Regions from separate parts of the Pelosinus sp. IPA-1 genome, predicted to be linked through region 1. Evidence: a T-box and tRNA genes for the amino acid it is inferred to sense, from the RefSeq annotation. Region 1 holds a T-box; the other regions hold tRNA genes.
The links. A T-box is a leader RNA that pairs with one kind of tRNA and senses whether it is charged. The one in region 1 lies ahead of pheS (phenylalanine--tRNA ligase subunit alpha), so its partner is inferred to be a tRNA-Phe.

Region 1 (5,743 bases):
CCAGTGTCTCTTCTAGATAAACAACAGTTTTCTTATAGCACACTTCAATTTCTTCATCTGTAAGTGTCCGAGTTTTATCTCGATAAGTTAATGAAAAAGCTAAACTCTTAAACCCATTTGCAACTTGTTCACCAACATATACATCAAATAATCGTACATCATTCAGTAAAGGGCCAGAACTAGCGACAATTGCCTGTTTCACCTGATCCGCAGAAATTTCTAATGGTAAAACCACTGCCAAATCCCTATTGATTGCCGGAAATTTAGGTAAAGACTGATACTTGGTAAGTAAATTCACACAATTAACTACTGATTCTACGCTAACTTCAAAAACATATACTTTACGTTGTATGCCAAAACTATCCATTACTTTTGGATGCAGTTCACCAACCGTTGCTAAGACATTACCGTTTTTACGGAATATTGCTGTCTTGCCAGGATGTAATGACATATGTTCACCAGCAGCAACATCATAATCCTGAATTCCTAAGCTGGATAATAATACCTCTACAGTTCCTTTCGCATCATAAAAATCCACACTATCCTTTCCTTGGTTCCAGGAAAGTTCATTACGTTTACCAACTAATGCACCACATAACATTAAAGGCTCTTTAGGCAAAGAATCTAATGGTAATTTTTCAGGTAAATACACAGCTCCGAGTTCATAGATTCTTATATCATCATTTTTCCTTGCAAGATTACGAGCAATCGTTTCCAATACACCACCAAGTAAAGTAGTCCTCAGTATTGGAAAGTCATCTGTAATAGGATTAAGTACCTTAATTGCTTGATGTAATGAATCATTTTCTACTATATTTAATTTATGTAACACTTGTGGATGGGTAAAACTCAATGAGATAACTTCATCCAATCCAGCTCCAGTTAAAGTAGTTTTAATGGAATCTACAATAGACTGAGCGTATTCTTGTCCGCCACGCAGTATATTACCGCCAGGAGTAGTCGTTGGGATCTTATTATAACCATAAATTCGGGCAATCTCTTCACATATATCTGGCTGATATTGGACATCCCCACGCCATGTAGGTACGTTTACAATTATATTTTCACCTTCAGAATTTGTATCAATGGCAAACTCTAAACGACGTAATATATCTAACATAACAGCCTTATCAATATCAGTTCCCAAATAAGCATTCACTTTTTGAGGAATAAAGCTAACTTGTCTTGGTAAAAGCATATTAGGATAACTATCTACAATACCTGGGCATACCTTACAGGCTCCCATATCTTCCAATAATTTTGCAGCCCGGTCTAAGGCCCGAATACTATTAACTGTATCAACGCCTCTTTCAAATCTTCCGGATGCCTCGGAACGTAGGCCAAGGGCTCTTGATGTACGACGAATGCTTACTCCATTAAAAGAAGCAGCTTCCAATACTACATTTTGTGTATTATCAGTAACTTCAGTAGCTAGGCCACCCATTACCCCTGCAACACCAACCGCTTGCACTTGATCGGCAATAACCAGCATGTCCGAAGTAAGCTCTCGTTTAACTCCATCAAGAGTCGTAATTTTTTCTCCTGTTTGCGCCTTACGTACGGTTAAACTATGTTTTGACAGTAAATTATAATCATAGGCATGCATTGGCTGGCCCATTTCTAACATAACATAGTTTGTTACATCCACTACGTTATTAATTGACCTCATTCCTACAGCTTGTAGTCGCTGCTTTAACCATTTCGGTGATGCTCCAACTTTTACATCTTGTAAAACCCGTACTGCAAAACGGGAACATAAAGACGGTTCGTCTATAGCAACCTTAACTAGATTCACAGCCTTCTCTCCAGCCTTTTCATGCAAATGAATCATCGGTTTCTTCAACGTTCCGCCTGTGAGCACAGCAATTTCTCGCGCTAAGCCAATCATACTAAAACAATCAGCACGATTAGCTGTTAACTCAAACTCTAAAACTACATCATCCATTCCTAAAGCTTCTCGAATATCAATACCGATTAAGGTATCATCGGGCAAGATATAAATTCCTTCTTTTTCCTTGGGTGATAATAATTTACTATCAATATTAAGTTCTGTTGTGGAACATAACATACCATAAGACATTACACCACGTAATTCACTAGCTTTTATTTCTAATCCTGTGGGTAATTTAGCACCCACTAATGCTACAGGAACAACATTTCCGACTGAAACATTCGTCGCCCCAGTAACAATAATTAAAATTTCTTTTTCTACGTCCAGCTTACAAATAGATAGCTTATTCGCATTTGGATGTTTCTCTATTTCAATAATTTTTCCCGTTACAATATTTTCAATATCTTTTCCTAAATGAGTTATACCTTCTACTGGAATACCAGCCATCGTTAACATTTCCGCTAATACTTCTGGTGTTTCTTTAAATTCAACATATTCTTTAAGCCACTTGATTGATGCTTGCATACCTATCTCCCTTCACTTATCTGTTTCTAGAATTGTCTTAAGAATCGCAAATCATTTTCATAAAATAATCGTAAGTCGTCTATGCCATATAATAACATGGCTATTCGCTCTACTCCCATGCCAAAAGCAAAGCCGCTTACTTTCTCTGGGTCAAAGTTGCTCATTTCCAGTACACGAGGATGTACCATTCCTGCACCTAGTATTTCGAGCCACCCTGTACCTGAGCAAACTCTGCATCCGTTGCCATTACACATTACACAAGAAATATCAACTTCTGCACTGGGTTCGGTAAAAGGAAAGAAACTTGGACGAAAACGTACGCCGACATCCTTACCAAAAATTTCGTGAATAAACAATTCCAATGTTCCTTTTAAATCAGCGAAGCTAATATTTTTATCAATTACTAAACCTTCTACTTGATGAAACATAGGAGAATGGGTTGCATCATAATCTCGACGATACACCTTTCCAGGTGCAATAATGCGAATAGGCTGATTAGGTTCAGCGGCCTGCATGGTACGTACTTGTACTGGTGAAGTATGGGTACGCATTAAAAATTCTTCCGTTATATAAAAGGAATCCTGCATATCCCTAGCTGGATGGTCTTTGGGTAGATTAAGTGCTTCAAAATTATAGTAATCTTGTTCAACTTCTGGCCCTTCTGCTATAGCAAATCCCATTCGCATAAAGATATCTTTAATACGCTCTAAAGTCACAGTTAGAGGGTGTTTATGCCCTACATTAACCTTACGACCAGGCAAAGTAACATCAATCTTTTCAGATGCTAATTTTCTTGTCAATTCAGCTTGCTTAAAGTTTTCACTTTTGACCTGAATTATATTTTCTAATTCTACTCTAATATCATTTACAATTTGTCCAATTCTCGGGCGTTCTTCCGCACCTAATGCTCCCATCCCCTTTAAAGCGCTTGTCAAACTACCTTTTTTCCCTAAATATTTAACCCTTAAATCATTTAACGTGTCCAGATTATCAACTTGTGATAATTCTACTAAAGCTTGTTGCTTTAAAGATTGTAATTCTTGTTCCATATATACCTCCTAAAACATAATTTGGAAAAAATAAAAAGACCTCACCCCTCTAAGGGGCGAAAGTCTTACTCCCGCGGTACCACCCTAATTTAGTACTCAGTTTCTTTAACGCAGAAAATAACGTCTGGCTTACACAAGTTACCCCTTCAGCACAGATACTCCAGAGTGAATTTCTGTTAGCGATTTGGGACTGTTCTCAATCTATGACAGTATCCTCCCTGTATCAATTAGAGCTAACATACTCTCTCTATCATTGCACTTAAGCAAGTATAGCAGCAAAAGCTACTATACATATTCAATTTTACGCCTAATCTACTATCAAATTCGAGATAGTAGGAAAACTCTATTATCAAAGGCATTATAGCATACTATCCCAGTAATTACAATATAGGGTTATCCTTGGCGTTGACGCACTGCTTCATATAAAATAACTGCTGCCGATGCAGCAACATTTAATGATTCCACATTTCCAACCAAGGGGATATGCATTCTTTCTTTAGATTCTTGTAGCAAATGGTTGCTAACACCATTTCCTTCATTACCAAATACAATAGCCACTGGTTTTTTTAAGTTTGCCTGAAAATAAATACGAGAACCCTCTAAAGAAGTTGCTAGAATATCTATCTTATATTGGGCTAAATAAGATATAATTTCATTTTGAGTGACACCCTCAACTATAGGTATATTAAACAAGGAACCCATGCTAGCTCTCACTACTTTACCTGCAAATACATCTGCACAACCTTTTGTCAATATGACTCCAGTACAACCAGCAGCGGCAGCCGTACGAATTATCGTCCCCACATTTCCCGGATCCTGCACTTCATCAAGCACTACCAAAAGAGGATTTTCAACTTTTCCTAGCATATCCACCAGCTGATGTGCAGACTTTCTAACAATAGCCATAAGCCCCTGTGGTTCTTTAGTTTCAGACGCTTTATCATAAACTGTTTTTAAAACTTCAATTGTTCGGCATTCTTTTGTTTTTAGCTGGTCTAGTATTTTTTGAACGCGGGGTTCTCCTTGCGCTTCACTCGTGTAAATACATGTCTCAACTAACCAATTTGACTTGGAAGCCTCTTCTACTAAACGAATCCCTTCTACTATAAATAGTCCTAATTCATCACGATATTTTTTTTGTTTTAGTGATGTTGCCATTTTAATATATTTATTCTGTCCACTTGTAACTATTTCACTCAAGAAAGATCCTCCAAACGTTGTATTCCTTTAATACCACCAACAACTACTAAAATATCGTCCTCTTTAAATTTTTCACTTGGCAGTGGTGGAATAATTAAAGCTTCGCCTCTTTTAATCGCTACAACATTAATTTCAAATTTCGCCCTTAAATTCGTTTCAGCTAGAGTCTTTCCTATAAGCGCCCTAGGTATACTAACTTCTACAATACCTAAATTAGGAGAAAGTTCAATGTAATCCATGATATTACTAGAAACTAAATTATGAGCTACCCTTTGCCCCATATCTCGCTCCGGATATACAACCCGATCAGCACCCATTTTCTCCAGCATTTTACCATGGAGTGCATTTTTTGCCTTTGTAACAATATAGGGAACCCCTAGCTCTTTCAATTGCAGTGTAGTTAAAATATTAGCTTGGATGTCCTCTCCGATTGCAACAACCACTACGTCAAAATTTCTAATACCTAACGCAGTTAAGGTTTCTTCGTCGGTTGTATCGGCCTGTACAACATGTGTTACCTCATTACTAAATTCTTGTACTCTTTCCTCACTAGAATCAATGGCTAATACTTCATATCCCAATTTGTGCAAATTAGTCGCTACACTAGAGCCAAAGCGGCCTAAGCCGATGACAGCATATTGTTTTTTAACTTTCATTTAAATCAACTCCTTAACCAATATTGACCTTACCTTCAGGGTATTGAACCGCACCTTTTCTACTTCGCAGAGCCAAAGCTAAGGCTAAGGTCACTGGACCTACCCGGCCTGCAAACATAGTCACAATCAGCCACAATTTACCGTGCACCGTTAATGAACTTGTTATACCTGTAGTTAATCCTACTGTACCAAAAGCAGATACAACTTCAAATAATATATTTAAAAAAGAAAACTTTTCACTAATACTCATCATCATTGTCACAAAGATCACTAAAGCTGCCGCGATAAAGAATACTGTAAATGCTTTATAGATAATATTTTGGTTAATACGGCGCCGAAATAATTCTGCGTCATTTTTGCCTGTAATTAAAGCCCATATTGCGGCTATCATCACACCTAATGTAGTTGTTTTTACGCCACCG
Region 2 (5,743 bases), 220 kb from region 1:
GGAGTATTACCACAGTGAAAGCCCATAAACAAATCACTAAGCTGATATCCTTCGAATTTTTCCTCATTATTATGAAACATATCCTTCGGCACTGAATTGTTTATATCAAGTAGCGTAGCAGGCAAATTCGTCGCACAGGTTATGATGTATTCACTCAACGCACCGTATATATCTGTCTCACAGGCTACAGGAATACCTTTTGCAGCCATTCTTGAGTTTACAAAACAGGGTACAAACTTAAATTGGGTCTGGAAAGCAGGCCAACATTTATTGGCAAAAACACCATATGTTGAAATTCCTATATTACTCTTCAGCCAATCAAGTAGCGTCAACTCGTATTGGGCAAGTTTCGGAAGAATACCTGGATATCCGTTCCCCTCTCCCAACTCCTCTTCCATTTCCTTTACAACTTGCGGAATTCTCGGATCATTTTCATGTTCATTAAATGAAGCATACAAATCAAGTTCAGAGTTCTCCATGATTTCTACACCAAGGTCGAATAGAGGTTTTATCGGTGTATTGCACGCTAGGAAGTCATGAGGCCTCGGTCCAAAACTAAAAATTTTCAAGTTGGAAACCCCAAGCACAACTCGTGCAATATTTTCAAAATCAGAAATAAATCCGGCAATTTCATCCGGTGTACCCACAGGATATTCCGGTATATAGGGGCTCAGCTTTCTTAACGCTAAATTATAAGATGCATTAAGCATGCCGCAATATGCATCGCCACGACCGTTTATAAGATTGGATTCTGTTTCCTCTGCAGCTGCAACAAACATGGTTGGTCCAGCAAATTTTTGGGCCAGAATCGTTTCCGGTCCTTCAGGACCAAAATTTCCAAGGTATACTACCAATGCATTTACACCTGCATTTTTAAGTTCCTCTAATGCCACTACTACATCTCTTTCATTTTCCACTGCGGCTTTTACCTCAAAAATGGCAATCTTTTTATTGTTGCATTCCTGCACAACTGCATTCCGTCTTTCTTCACTAAGTTGAACGGGAAAACAATCTCTGCTTACCGCTACAATCCCAAGTTTAACTTTTGGAATATTTATCATTTCCGAATCCTCCTCTATTAATATTACACCAGCCAAAATTTCCTTCATTACTTTTCCCACAACTTTCCTATTCGTATTAAGTTGCCTACTTCCTCCCGAATAGGGTTTCATTTTTATGTGAAAATTTATAAAATTATGTTATTTCTGTTTATTTGTTTTTTTAAAAAATATCTTACCCTTAATTTTTCATAACAAAAAAGCTTCGCATTAGCTGCGAAGCTTTGAATACTCGTGGTGCCGAGGACCGGAATCGAACCGGTACGGAGATCTCTCTCCGACGGATTTTAAGTCCGTTGCGTCTGCCAGTTCCGCCACCCCGGCATATTACTATGCCAAACTGTTAAAGGCAGTGTATGAAACTAATTTGGAGGCGGCACCCAGATTTGAACTGGGGATAAAGGTTTTGCAGACCTCTGCCTTACCACTTGGCTATGCCGCCTTAAAATGGAGCGGAAAAGGAGATTCGAACTCCCGACCCTCGCCTTGGCAAGGCGATGCTCTACCGCTGAGCTATTTCCGCAAATGGTGCCTCAAGACAGAATCGAACTGTCGACACGAGGATTTTCAGTCCTCTGCTCTACCGACTGAGCTATCGAGGCATTAAGATTAAATGGCGACCCAGATCGGATTTGAACCGACGACCTCCGCCGTGACAGGGCGGCATTCTAACCGCTAAACTACTGGGCCACTTCATTGGTCACAAAAACCATTATATAATCTTTCTTTCAACTTGTCAACTAGTTTTTAGTATTTTCTTTCGAAGTACTTTTTTCCAGCTACAAGCCTCGGCCACAGATACTATTATAGCATGTGGAGTTTTATTGTCAAGTACTTTCGTAAATAAACTTATCTATTCCTGCAATACCTTTTTAATAGTTTCAATTACTTGTATATTATCAAAAGGTTTCACAATAAAATCTGACGCACCCGCCTTAAGAGCATCTGTAATAATTGCTCGCTGTCCAAGAGCAGTAACCATAATAATTCTGACCAAAGGATCTTCTTCATGAATATGTGTTACTGCTTGTATCCCATCCATTTTAGGCATTGTAATATCCATCGTTATCAAATCCGGTTTATGTTGCCGATAAAGTTGGACAGCTTCCATTCCGTCCCCTGCTTCACCTACCACCTCATGACCATTATCCACCAGCACTCTCTTTAACATCATCCTCATAAAAGCAGAGTCATCACAGACTAATATTCTTGCCATTCGAATTGAACCTCCTACAATTAACAATCTTGATACTTAAATTCTTCATACTTTACATAATCAGTCTATTTGTGCCCTTAAACTTTCTAAGACACTCGTAAGGTTACTTGCAAGAGCTTCTTGTAAGTCATCTAAGTTATTGGCATCAAAAACAGCGGCCATAGTCGGAGTACGCCTGATACGTGTTTCTCCAAAAAACTCATCCCTAAAGATATTATAATAAATCGCTAAATTACTTTCTGTTCTAAAATCACTGTAATCTAAGATTATATAAGAACCATTGATAATTTTTATTGGTTCATCCGGCCTTATAAACAACTCAAACCCAAAGAGCTGTTGTGGCAGTTCTTTATTATATGGCCACTCAATAACTTTTTTGTCAAGAAGAATGCTATCTAAATTTTCTCTAGTAAAAGAAGCTAGGCTAGTTAAAACAGCTCTCAACCTTTCAACTAATAAGCTTTCCAGCTGCTCAATATCTCCAACAATAAAATTAACGTCATAATATTCCATCAAGCCAATTACTGTGCGAGCAAAATATTCTTTAGTTGCATGATCATACAATACTGAGAAACTCCTATGTCTCTCTTCATTTTTGTAAGTAAATATACAGTATTGTGTATCCCGCTTCTCTAATTCTAGTGTTAAAGTGAACCCTACAAATTCTTTTGGAAGTTTACCAAGCATGTTCCATGCTTGTACTTGCTCTATTATTTTTTCCATACAAAACGATACCTTTCTAATTGAAGTACTATTACGTATTCTGTATTTCCATCTAAAAACCTGCTACTTTATCACCAAATATAATAAAAATGAATATCATGTGATTAATTAATGATTAATTCGGGGGGGGAAGTATGTGAAACGTTTTATAAATTTAAAAGTAATAACCCTGCTGCTCTTAACGCTGCTTATCACCGCTTGCAGTCAAGGTACCGTTAATAAAAATACATCTACCACTGGACCTACATGGGCTCAAGGGTTATCCCCACTACCTCAGGAAACGGTAGTCAAGGTTGGCATGAAGCAGGTTGTCTCTGATGCAGGCATATTAATTGGTATGGCAAAAAATTATTATAAAGATGTTGGCATCAAGATCGAACCTGTTCAATTCAGCACCGGGCAGGAAATGATTAATCAACTAGCAGCCGGGCAACTCGACGTGGGAGCTACCGTTACATCCTCTGGCTTATTAAATGCAATGTCTCGTGACATACCAGTAAAAATCGTTGCGGATAAGGGCATTAATGTCGCTGGGCAAGGTTATTATCGTCTAGTCATCCGCAAAGACTTAGTGAATATGATTAAGGATTACAAAGACCTTCGCGATAAAAAAATTGCTATTGTTGGCACTGCCTCTCTCGACGAGATTGCTTTAGCAAGGGTTTTACAAAAAGGTGGATTAACTACAAAAGACGTTGATGTGCAAATTATTCGTTCTTTTCCTGACATGTTAGTATCCCTTGGAAACAAGAGTATCGATGCTGCTATGGTCATCGAACCTTTTGTTACACTAAGCATGAGCAAAGATCTAGCTGACCCCTGGAAAGACCCAGCGGACTATGATCCAGATGCCCAGACTGCGCTGCTAGTTTTCGGCACTAGTTTGACACAGCATCCAGACGTTGCCAATCGTTTTATGACAGCCTACATACAATCTGTACGAGACTATAATAACGCCTTTTTCAAAAATAAAAACAAAGCCGAAATTATAGACATTCTCTGCAAGTACTCTGTTATAAAAGATGCACCGTTATATGAAAAAATGTACCCTACTGGTTTAAATCCAGATGGCTACGTTCGTAAAAAAGGCATTGTCATGGATCTAGATTGGTACAAAGAAAATAATTTATTGAAATCCGATATTAAATACGAAGATGCTGTAGATAACCAGTATGTTGACTTTGCAGTTAAAACCCTAGGAAAATACCAATAACTAAAAATTTCTTTGGGAGATGAGAGCATGATAAAACAACATAATTCCACTTTATTTATTCGAATCCTCTCTGTATTATCTCCTATAACCCTTCTCTTGTTGTGGGAGCTAATGGCTCGTACTCACATCATAGATACTCGCCTGCTATCAAGTCCCAGTTTAATATTACAAGCTTTCATTCCCCTCTTGTCTTCAGGTGACTTATTGTATAATACGGCAGTCAGCGTACAAAGGGTATTGTGGGGCTTCTTAGCTGGTTCCATCCCAGGTATATTACTGGGAATAGGAATGGGCTTATCTCCACTAATCCGCTCGGCACTTGAGCCGATGATCGCTGCCACCTATCCCATTCCCAAACTCGCTTTGATGCCTTTAATCTTACTTATATTTGGCTTAGGAGAAACGTCCAAGATTTTTACAATTGCCATTGGCGTTTTCTACTTGGTTGTTATCAACACCATGGCTGGTGTACTCAGTATTGATAAAATTTATTTAGACGTTGCCCAGAATTTTGGAGCTAATCGAAAAAATTTTTATCTGACTGTCGCCTTGCCCGGTGCCTTGCCAATGATTTTTGCGGGATTAAAGCTAGGTATGGGTATGGCCCTAATTCTCATTGTCGCAGCAGAACTTTCCGCAGCAAAAGCCGGGGTGGGCTGGATGATATGGCGAGCCTATGATATGTTTGACATTGAACAAATGTTTGTAGCACTTATTACCCTATCGATTTTAGGCTATATTTTTTCTTTACTTCTGGATAAGATAGAAATTTGGTTCCTGCCCTGGAAAAAGCAAATATAAAAAGGAGATGCAGAGCATGGTTTATGAAGAAGAAAGCATCTCAGTTCGAAATCTAAAAAAATTTTTTCACACTAATTCTGGTTTGGTGACCGCCTTAGATGATATTTCCCTCTCTATTGGCAACGGAGAATTCTTCTGTATTGTTGGGCCTAGCGGATGTGGAAAAACAACATTACTCCGAATCTTAGCCGGCCTCGATGATCACTCAAGCGGCAATATTTTCATTAAAAAAAACCACGAACACCGACCAATTAATTCTATGGTATTTCAAGAACAATCTATTTTTCCCTGGATGACAGTGATTGACAATGTGTCTTATGGACTGCGCATGCGGAACATACCCAAAAAAGACCGATATGAAATAGCGCAGCACTATATTGAAATGATTGGCCTTAGTAAGTTTATTCACGCCTATCCTTCTCAATTGTCAGGCGGTATGAAGCAACGAGTTAGCGTAGCTCGCGCCTTTGCCAATGATCCCGAAATTTTATTGATGGATGAACCCTTCGGAGCCCTAGACGAACAAAATCGAATCCTTTTACAGCAAGAGTTATTACGAATTTGGGAAGAAAGCCGAAAAACGACTGTATTTATCACACATAGTATAGATGAAGCCTTGTGCCTAGGTGATAGAGTTATGGTCATGACCGCCAACCCAGGCAAGGTCAAAACTATAATAAATATTGACCTCCCCCGCCCACGAAATATATCAGATATCCGTACCTCCCTTCA
Region 3 (5,743 bases), on a different contig from region 1:
TATTTAGGTTATGCAGAAGAATTACGTTCTTATGTATGTGATACATCTGCAACACTTAATAAAGCGATAAAAAATGGCGAAAAGATATTATTTGAAGGTGCGCAAGCAACTATGCTGGATCTTGACCACGGAACCTATCCGTATGTTACTTCTTCTCATCCAATTGCTGGTGGAGTATGTGTAGGAGCTGGAATTGGACCTACGAAAATCAACACAGTGGTTGGGGTAGTAAAAGCGTATACGACTCGGGTAGGAGAGGGCCCATTTCCTACAGAATTATTTGATGAAGTCGGTGACCACATTCGTGAAAAAGGTCATGAATATGGTACTACAACAGGCCGTCCACGTCGCTGTGGTTGGTTAGATGCCTGCGTAGTAGGTTATGCGGGACGTCTAAGCGGTATTGACTATATGGCAATTACTCGTTTGGATATTTTGGATGAATTAGCAACATTAAAAATATGCGTTGGTTATAAATATAAAGGTGCGGTAATGGATGAGTTTCCTGCTAGCTTAAAGGTATTAGCAGAGGTCGAAGCAGTTTATGAAGAACTTCCTGGCTGGCAAAGTGATACAACTAGCATTCGTGATTATAAAGACTTGCCATTAAACGCACGTCGTTATTTAGAACGTTTGAGCGAAGTAGCAGACATTAAGCTTGGTATTGTCTCCGTAGGACCTGGAAGAGAACAAACCATCATAATGCATGAAATTTTCGAATAGAAATCAAATATAGTAGCGATAGGTAGGTGATAAAAATGCCGAATTTGTTGTTAAAAGAAATTGCTGATTATTTTTGTCTTACTGCAGTGGATAAGGATTGCGTTCTTGATGGCCCTGTTAAAGTACCTGATATTAATCGGCCAGGACTTGTTTTGGCTGGATATTTACAATATTTCGATGAGCAGCGTATTCAAGTAATCGGCACAACAGAAACAGCATTTTTAGACACCCTGCCTATAAATGTAGCAGATGAACGGTGGCATGCGTTTATTAAGTTACATTTTCCTTGTTTAATTATAACCCGTAATATAGAATTACCCGAAGCATGGCTGCAAGTGGCGGTAAGCCGTCAATTACCAGTTTTTCGGACTCACTTACCAACAACACGTTTCATCGCGTTGTTAACGGATTACCTAGAACGTAGACTAGCGCCAAGTGCTACCATTCATGCAGTGCTGGTTGATGTGCATGGGGTAGGTACTTTGATTATTGGTGAAAGTGGCATTGGAAAAAGTGAAACAGCATTGGATCTTATCAAACGCGGTCACCGTTTAGTAGCAGATGACGCTGTAGATGTAATTCGCAGCGGTGAAGATGTACTCACTGGTAGTGCACCCGAAGTATTGCGTCATATTATGGAAGTTAGAGGACTCGGAATTTTAAATGTGAGAGCATTATTTGGTATTGGTGCAGTAAGACCAAGCCAAAAGATAAACTTAGTTATTCGTCTAGAAGAATGGCAACAAGGCAAAGCCTATGATCGGCTAGGTCTTGAAGAAGAACATTATGAGATTCTAGGCGTCGGATTACCATGTAAAACAATTCCAGTGCGCCCAGGGCGAAACTTATCGAATATTATTGAGGTAGCTGCGATGAATTATCGTCTAAATAAATTAGGATATCATGCTGCCGAAGATTTTATTGAAAAGCAGAGGAAATTTTGCCTATCTGATGATCAATAATTACAAAAACAAATACACACTTTTCTTATTGCAAACTAATTTATTATAAAATCCATTAAAACCAACAATAAACTAGTTGACAATAAGAACGGATTGCTATATAATCATATCTTGTGAGAGCGACGTGGTTCACTAGCTCAGTTGGTAGAGCACCTGACTTTTAATCAGGGTGTCCCGCGTTCGAGCCGCGGGTGAGCCACCATTTTACGGCCCGTTGGTCAAGCGGTCAAGACACCGCCCTTTCACGGCGATAACGGGGGTTCGATTCCCCCACGGGTCACCAATACGGGCGATTAGCTCAGCTGGGAGAGCGCCTGCCTTACAAGCAGGATGTCGGCAGTTCGATCCTGTCATCGCCCACCATTTAGTTCTTACAATTAATATGGCCCAGTAGTTTAGCGGTTAGAATGCCGCCCTGTCACGGCGGAGGTCGTCGGTTCAAATCCGATCTGGGTCGCCATTACTTGCCGCGATAGCTCAGTCGGTAGAGCAGAGGACTGAAAATCCTCGTGTCGACAGTTCGATTCTGTCTTGCGGCACCATTTCTGGTTCACTAGCTCAGTTGGTAGAGCACCTGACTTTTAATCAGGGTGTCCCGCGTTCGAGCCGCGGGTGAGCCACCATTTTACGGCCCGTTGGTCAAGCGGTCAAGACACCGCCCTTTCACGGCGATAACGGGGGTTCGATTCCCCCACGGGTCACCAAAATATGGGCGATTAGCTCAGCTGGGAGAGCGCCTGCCTTACAAGCAGGATGTCGGCAGTTCGATCCTGTCATCGCCCACCATATTTGTAACATGAGCCTCATGCGTTTAGCATGAGGCTTTTTAGTATATAAAGTGATATTTTGTCTAAAAAGGGAAATGTTTGAAGGAATATAAAGATAAGGCATAGAATGTACTAATAAAATGGAAAATAATGAGTTTTCCGATTTTTTATAAAGGTGGAGGTTGTTATGGATAAAAAAAGAATGCCGATTGTAATGCAACTTACGGGTATGTTTATTTTGGTCATTATTCTATTAGTATCTATCTTAAGCTTTACTGTGTTTAAATTGAGGGATAGTGGACAAGTAACTGAAGCAATAGTAAAGCATACCGTCACAAGGGGAAATCTTGTTAAATCCGGACAATTGGAATTTACCGGAGCCCTTTTAGATATGCGAGGGTATTTATTCTATCCAGACGGTGCTGCCTATGAACAGGGATACCGAGATAAGATAAAAAAGAGTAGCGAACTGGTAAAAAAGTATGATAGCATGTCTACAATGGGTGATACAAAAGTCGAAGGGGAAAAACTAGCAAAATTAGTTGATGATTATGTAGTACTTGGTGACAAAGTAATTGCGGGCAAGAAAGCAAAAGATCCTAATTTAACCAACCTTACAACACAGGGACGGCAGTTGGTAAAAGAGATTGAGGATCAATTTGCTAAAGTTGATCAACTGCAGCAAAAGTACCTAGATGAGAGGAGTTCCACATTACTTGCTGCGACAAGTCAAGATGGAATTATTGCCTTGGCGATCAGCAGCATAGTTTCTTTATTGGTGATTGTACTAGCCGTATGGTATAGTCGGAATTTGGCAAAACGCCTCAGAACTATCAGTGCTGAACTAGCTGAAGTTGGCAACCTTAATCTAACAGGAAAAGATGTGTATCCTACGCGCAATGACGAAATTGGTGATATGGGTCTTATCATTATTGAAATGAAAAAAGCCCTTAAAGGTTTCGTCTCTCAGATTGTTGGCAGTAGTCAAGTTTTAACCTCGACAAGTGGACAACTAAGTGACTCTGTTAGCGAACAATTGAGGGCGGTAGAAACAGTCGCAGAAAGCGTAACCAATATTGCAGCAGGGGCATCTCAGAATGCCGATAACATTAGTAATATTTCTGCAACCATGGAGGAAATATCCGCAAGCTCTGAAGAAATCAATGCGAGTACGTCTGAAGTCAGTACCAGCGCTCAAAATGCAGTCAATGAGGCTGCCAAGGGCATGGAAATGCTTACACAGGTAGTTGCCCAGAATGAATCAATTAACCAATCTATGAGTGAAATTACAATTGTTACAACGAAATTGGATCAAGGCTCTGCAAAAATCAAAGGAATTGTTGATTTGATTAATAGTATTGCCGCGCAAACAAATCTTCTAGCACTAAATGCCGCGATAGAAGCAGCACGTGCTGGTGAAGCTGGTCGTGGTTTTGCAGTGGTAGCCGAAGAAGTGCGTAAGTTGGCAGAACAAAGTGCTGGCGCAACTGACGAAATTGCTAAAATTATACATAACATGGGTAACGAAATAAACTTTGCTGTCACTACAGTTGAAAAAGCCAACAAAGAGGTAGAAAAAGGGCAAAACTCTACTATTACAACACAAAAAGGCTTCCATGTAATTATTGAAAAAATGGAAGCGGTAAAAGAAGGGATTACTCATATTGCAGCAGCTGTAAATGAAACTTCCCAAGGAATTCAAACAGTAGTAAGCAGCGTGGAGAACATTAGTGTGGTTGCTAATGAAACCTCATCAAGCTCTGAGGCTGTAGCTGCATCAGCAGAAGAACAAACAGCTGGCATGCATGAAATTGATACCAATGCTGCAAGGTTAGCTCAATTGGCAACTGAAATGATGGATATTGTTAAAAAATTTAAAGTGTAGAAAGATATTCAAGTTTGAATACTACAAAATAGGAACTTCGCCAATCTTTGGTGGAGTTCCTATTTTGTAGGTAAAGTATACTTCAAGAATTGTCGAAATAAGAAGGAATTTGCAAGATAAAAGTAGAAAGACAACTATGATGATCAACTAGAATATTACATATATCTAAAAAAATGGGAGGTTATAAGATGGAAAAAAAACGTTTTCCGATCCGGCTACAGCTAGCTGGTATGTTTACAGTGGTAGCGGCTTTATTGCTGCTTGTGCTGGGTTATACATTATATGAATTTAGACAAGCAGGTAATGAGGCAGAAATCATTGTGACTCAGACATCAGTAAGATTAGTTACAGTAAAAAACGCACACACTGAATTTACCAGAGCCCTTCTTGATATGCGGGGATATTTATTTTATCCCGATGGTGCCGCCTATGAGCAGGGCTATCGAGATAAAATAGCTAAAAGTTTAGCAATGGTAAAGGAGGTTAAACCTCAGTTAGTATTACCAGAAGCTCGAGAAAAGGCTGAAAAACTAGAAAAAGCGTTAAATCAGTATATGGTATATGCAGATACGAGATTATTTCCTGCTCGTAAGGCGAATGACCCGCGTTGGCTTCAAGTAGCGGGTGAAGGAAGAACCATGGTACAGGAAATTGATGAAAATTTTCTACAGTTGTCCGAGATGCAAAAGAAATATTTAGATCAAAGCGGTATGGCGGTGGTGGAATCCTCTAAAACCAGCCGTAACATAGCGACCACAAGCAGTATTGCCATAATCCTATTGGTTATTGGAGTAGTATATTGGTATAGTGGCAATATGGCAAAAAGACTAGGGACTATTAGTAGAGATTTGTCACAAGTGGGTAAACTAGACCTGCTAGGCAAAGATTTAATTCCAGCCCATAATGACGAGATTGGTGATATGGGTCTTGTAATAAATGAAATGCGTCAGTCACTTAAATCCTTTGTTCGCCAAATCGCAGATAATAGCCAGACCTTAGCGGCGTCTAGTGAAGAGTTAAGCGCGACGGTTTCTGAACATGTAAAAGCTGTAGAGACAGTGGCACAAAGTATAAGTGGAATTGCTGCCGGCGCTATTCAAAATGCGGATAACATTAGTAATATTTCGGCTACCTTAGAGGAAATCTCAGCAGGTTCGGAAGAAATTAGTGCTGGAGCCGCCGAAGTGAATCTTAGTACGCAAAATGCAGTAAAAGAAGCTGGCAAGGGGATGGAAATGCTGGCAGAAGTAGTAAATCAAAACGAATATATTAATCAATCAATGAATGAGATAACAATTGTGACAACTAACTTATCCCAGGGTTCAGAAAAGATCAAGGGTATTGTTGATGTAATTAATGGAATTGCTGCCCAAACTAATTTGCTGGCCCTTAACGCAGCCATTGAA

Region 2: it encodes a tRNA-Phe, which carries the amino acid that the T-box ahead of pheS (phenylalanine--tRNA ligase subunit alpha) is inferred to sense. The anticodon was not compared.
Region 3: it encodes a tRNA-Phe, which carries the amino acid that the T-box ahead of pheS (phenylalanine--tRNA ligase subunit alpha) is inferred to sense. The anticodon was not compared.

Annotation. Positions count from the first base shown of each region.
Region 1 is NZ_BSVC01000006.1:407,485-413,227, reverse strand. Features, by position in the region: gene pheT (phenylalanine--tRNA ligase subunit beta) at 1-2,416, opposite strand, end outside; gene pheS (phenylalanine--tRNA ligase subunit alpha) at 2,443-3,465, opposite strand; T-box leader at 3,515-3,728, opposite strand; gene QSJ81_RS16985 (TrmH family RNA methyltransferase) at 3,859-4,665, opposite strand; gene QSJ81_RS16980 (potassium channel family protein) at 4,662-5,321, opposite strand; gene QSJ81_RS16975 (TrkH family potassium uptake protein) at 5,335-5,743, opposite strand, start outside.
Region 2 is NZ_BSVC01000006.1:184,689-190,431, reverse strand. Features, by position in the region: gene QSJ81_RS15825 (L-fucose/L-arabinose isomerase family protein) at 1-1,061, opposite strand, end outside; tRNA gene QSJ81_RS15820 (tRNA-Leu) at 1,294-1,382, opposite strand; tRNA gene QSJ81_RS15815 (tRNA-Cys) at 1,427-1,500, opposite strand; tRNA gene QSJ81_RS15810 (tRNA-Gly) at 1,507-1,581, opposite strand; tRNA gene QSJ81_RS15805 (tRNA-Phe) at 1,585-1,660, opposite strand; tRNA gene QSJ81_RS15800 (tRNA-Asp) at 1,673-1,748, opposite strand; gene QSJ81_RS15795 (response regulator) at 1,912-2,274, opposite strand; gene QSJ81_RS15790 (hypothetical protein) at 2,335-2,997, opposite strand; gene QSJ81_RS15785 (ABC transporter substrate-binding protein) at 3,134-4,210, shown strand; gene QSJ81_RS15780 (ABC transporter permease) at 4,238-5,011, shown strand; gene QSJ81_RS15775 (ABC transporter ATP-binding protein) at 5,028-5,743, shown strand, end outside.
Region 3 is NZ_BSVC01000005.1:342,911-348,653, reverse strand. Features, by position in the region: gene QSJ81_RS14470 (adenylosuccinate synthase) at 1-723, shown strand, start outside; gene hprK (HPr(Ser) kinase/phosphatase) at 759-1,685, shown strand; tRNA gene QSJ81_RS14460 (tRNA-Lys) at 1,812-1,887, shown strand; tRNA gene QSJ81_RS14455 (tRNA-Glu) at 1,894-1,968, shown strand; tRNA gene QSJ81_RS14450 (tRNA-Val) at 1,973-2,048, shown strand; tRNA gene QSJ81_RS14445 (tRNA-Asp) at 2,070-2,145, shown strand; tRNA gene QSJ81_RS14440 (tRNA-Phe) at 2,152-2,227, shown strand; tRNA gene QSJ81_RS14435 (tRNA-Lys) at 2,233-2,308, shown strand; tRNA gene QSJ81_RS14430 (tRNA-Glu) at 2,315-2,389, shown strand; tRNA gene QSJ81_RS14425 (tRNA-Val) at 2,396-2,471, shown strand; gene QSJ81_RS14420 (methyl-accepting chemotaxis protein) at 2,640-4,337, shown strand; gene QSJ81_RS14415 (methyl-accepting chemotaxis protein) at 4,526-5,743, shown strand, end outside.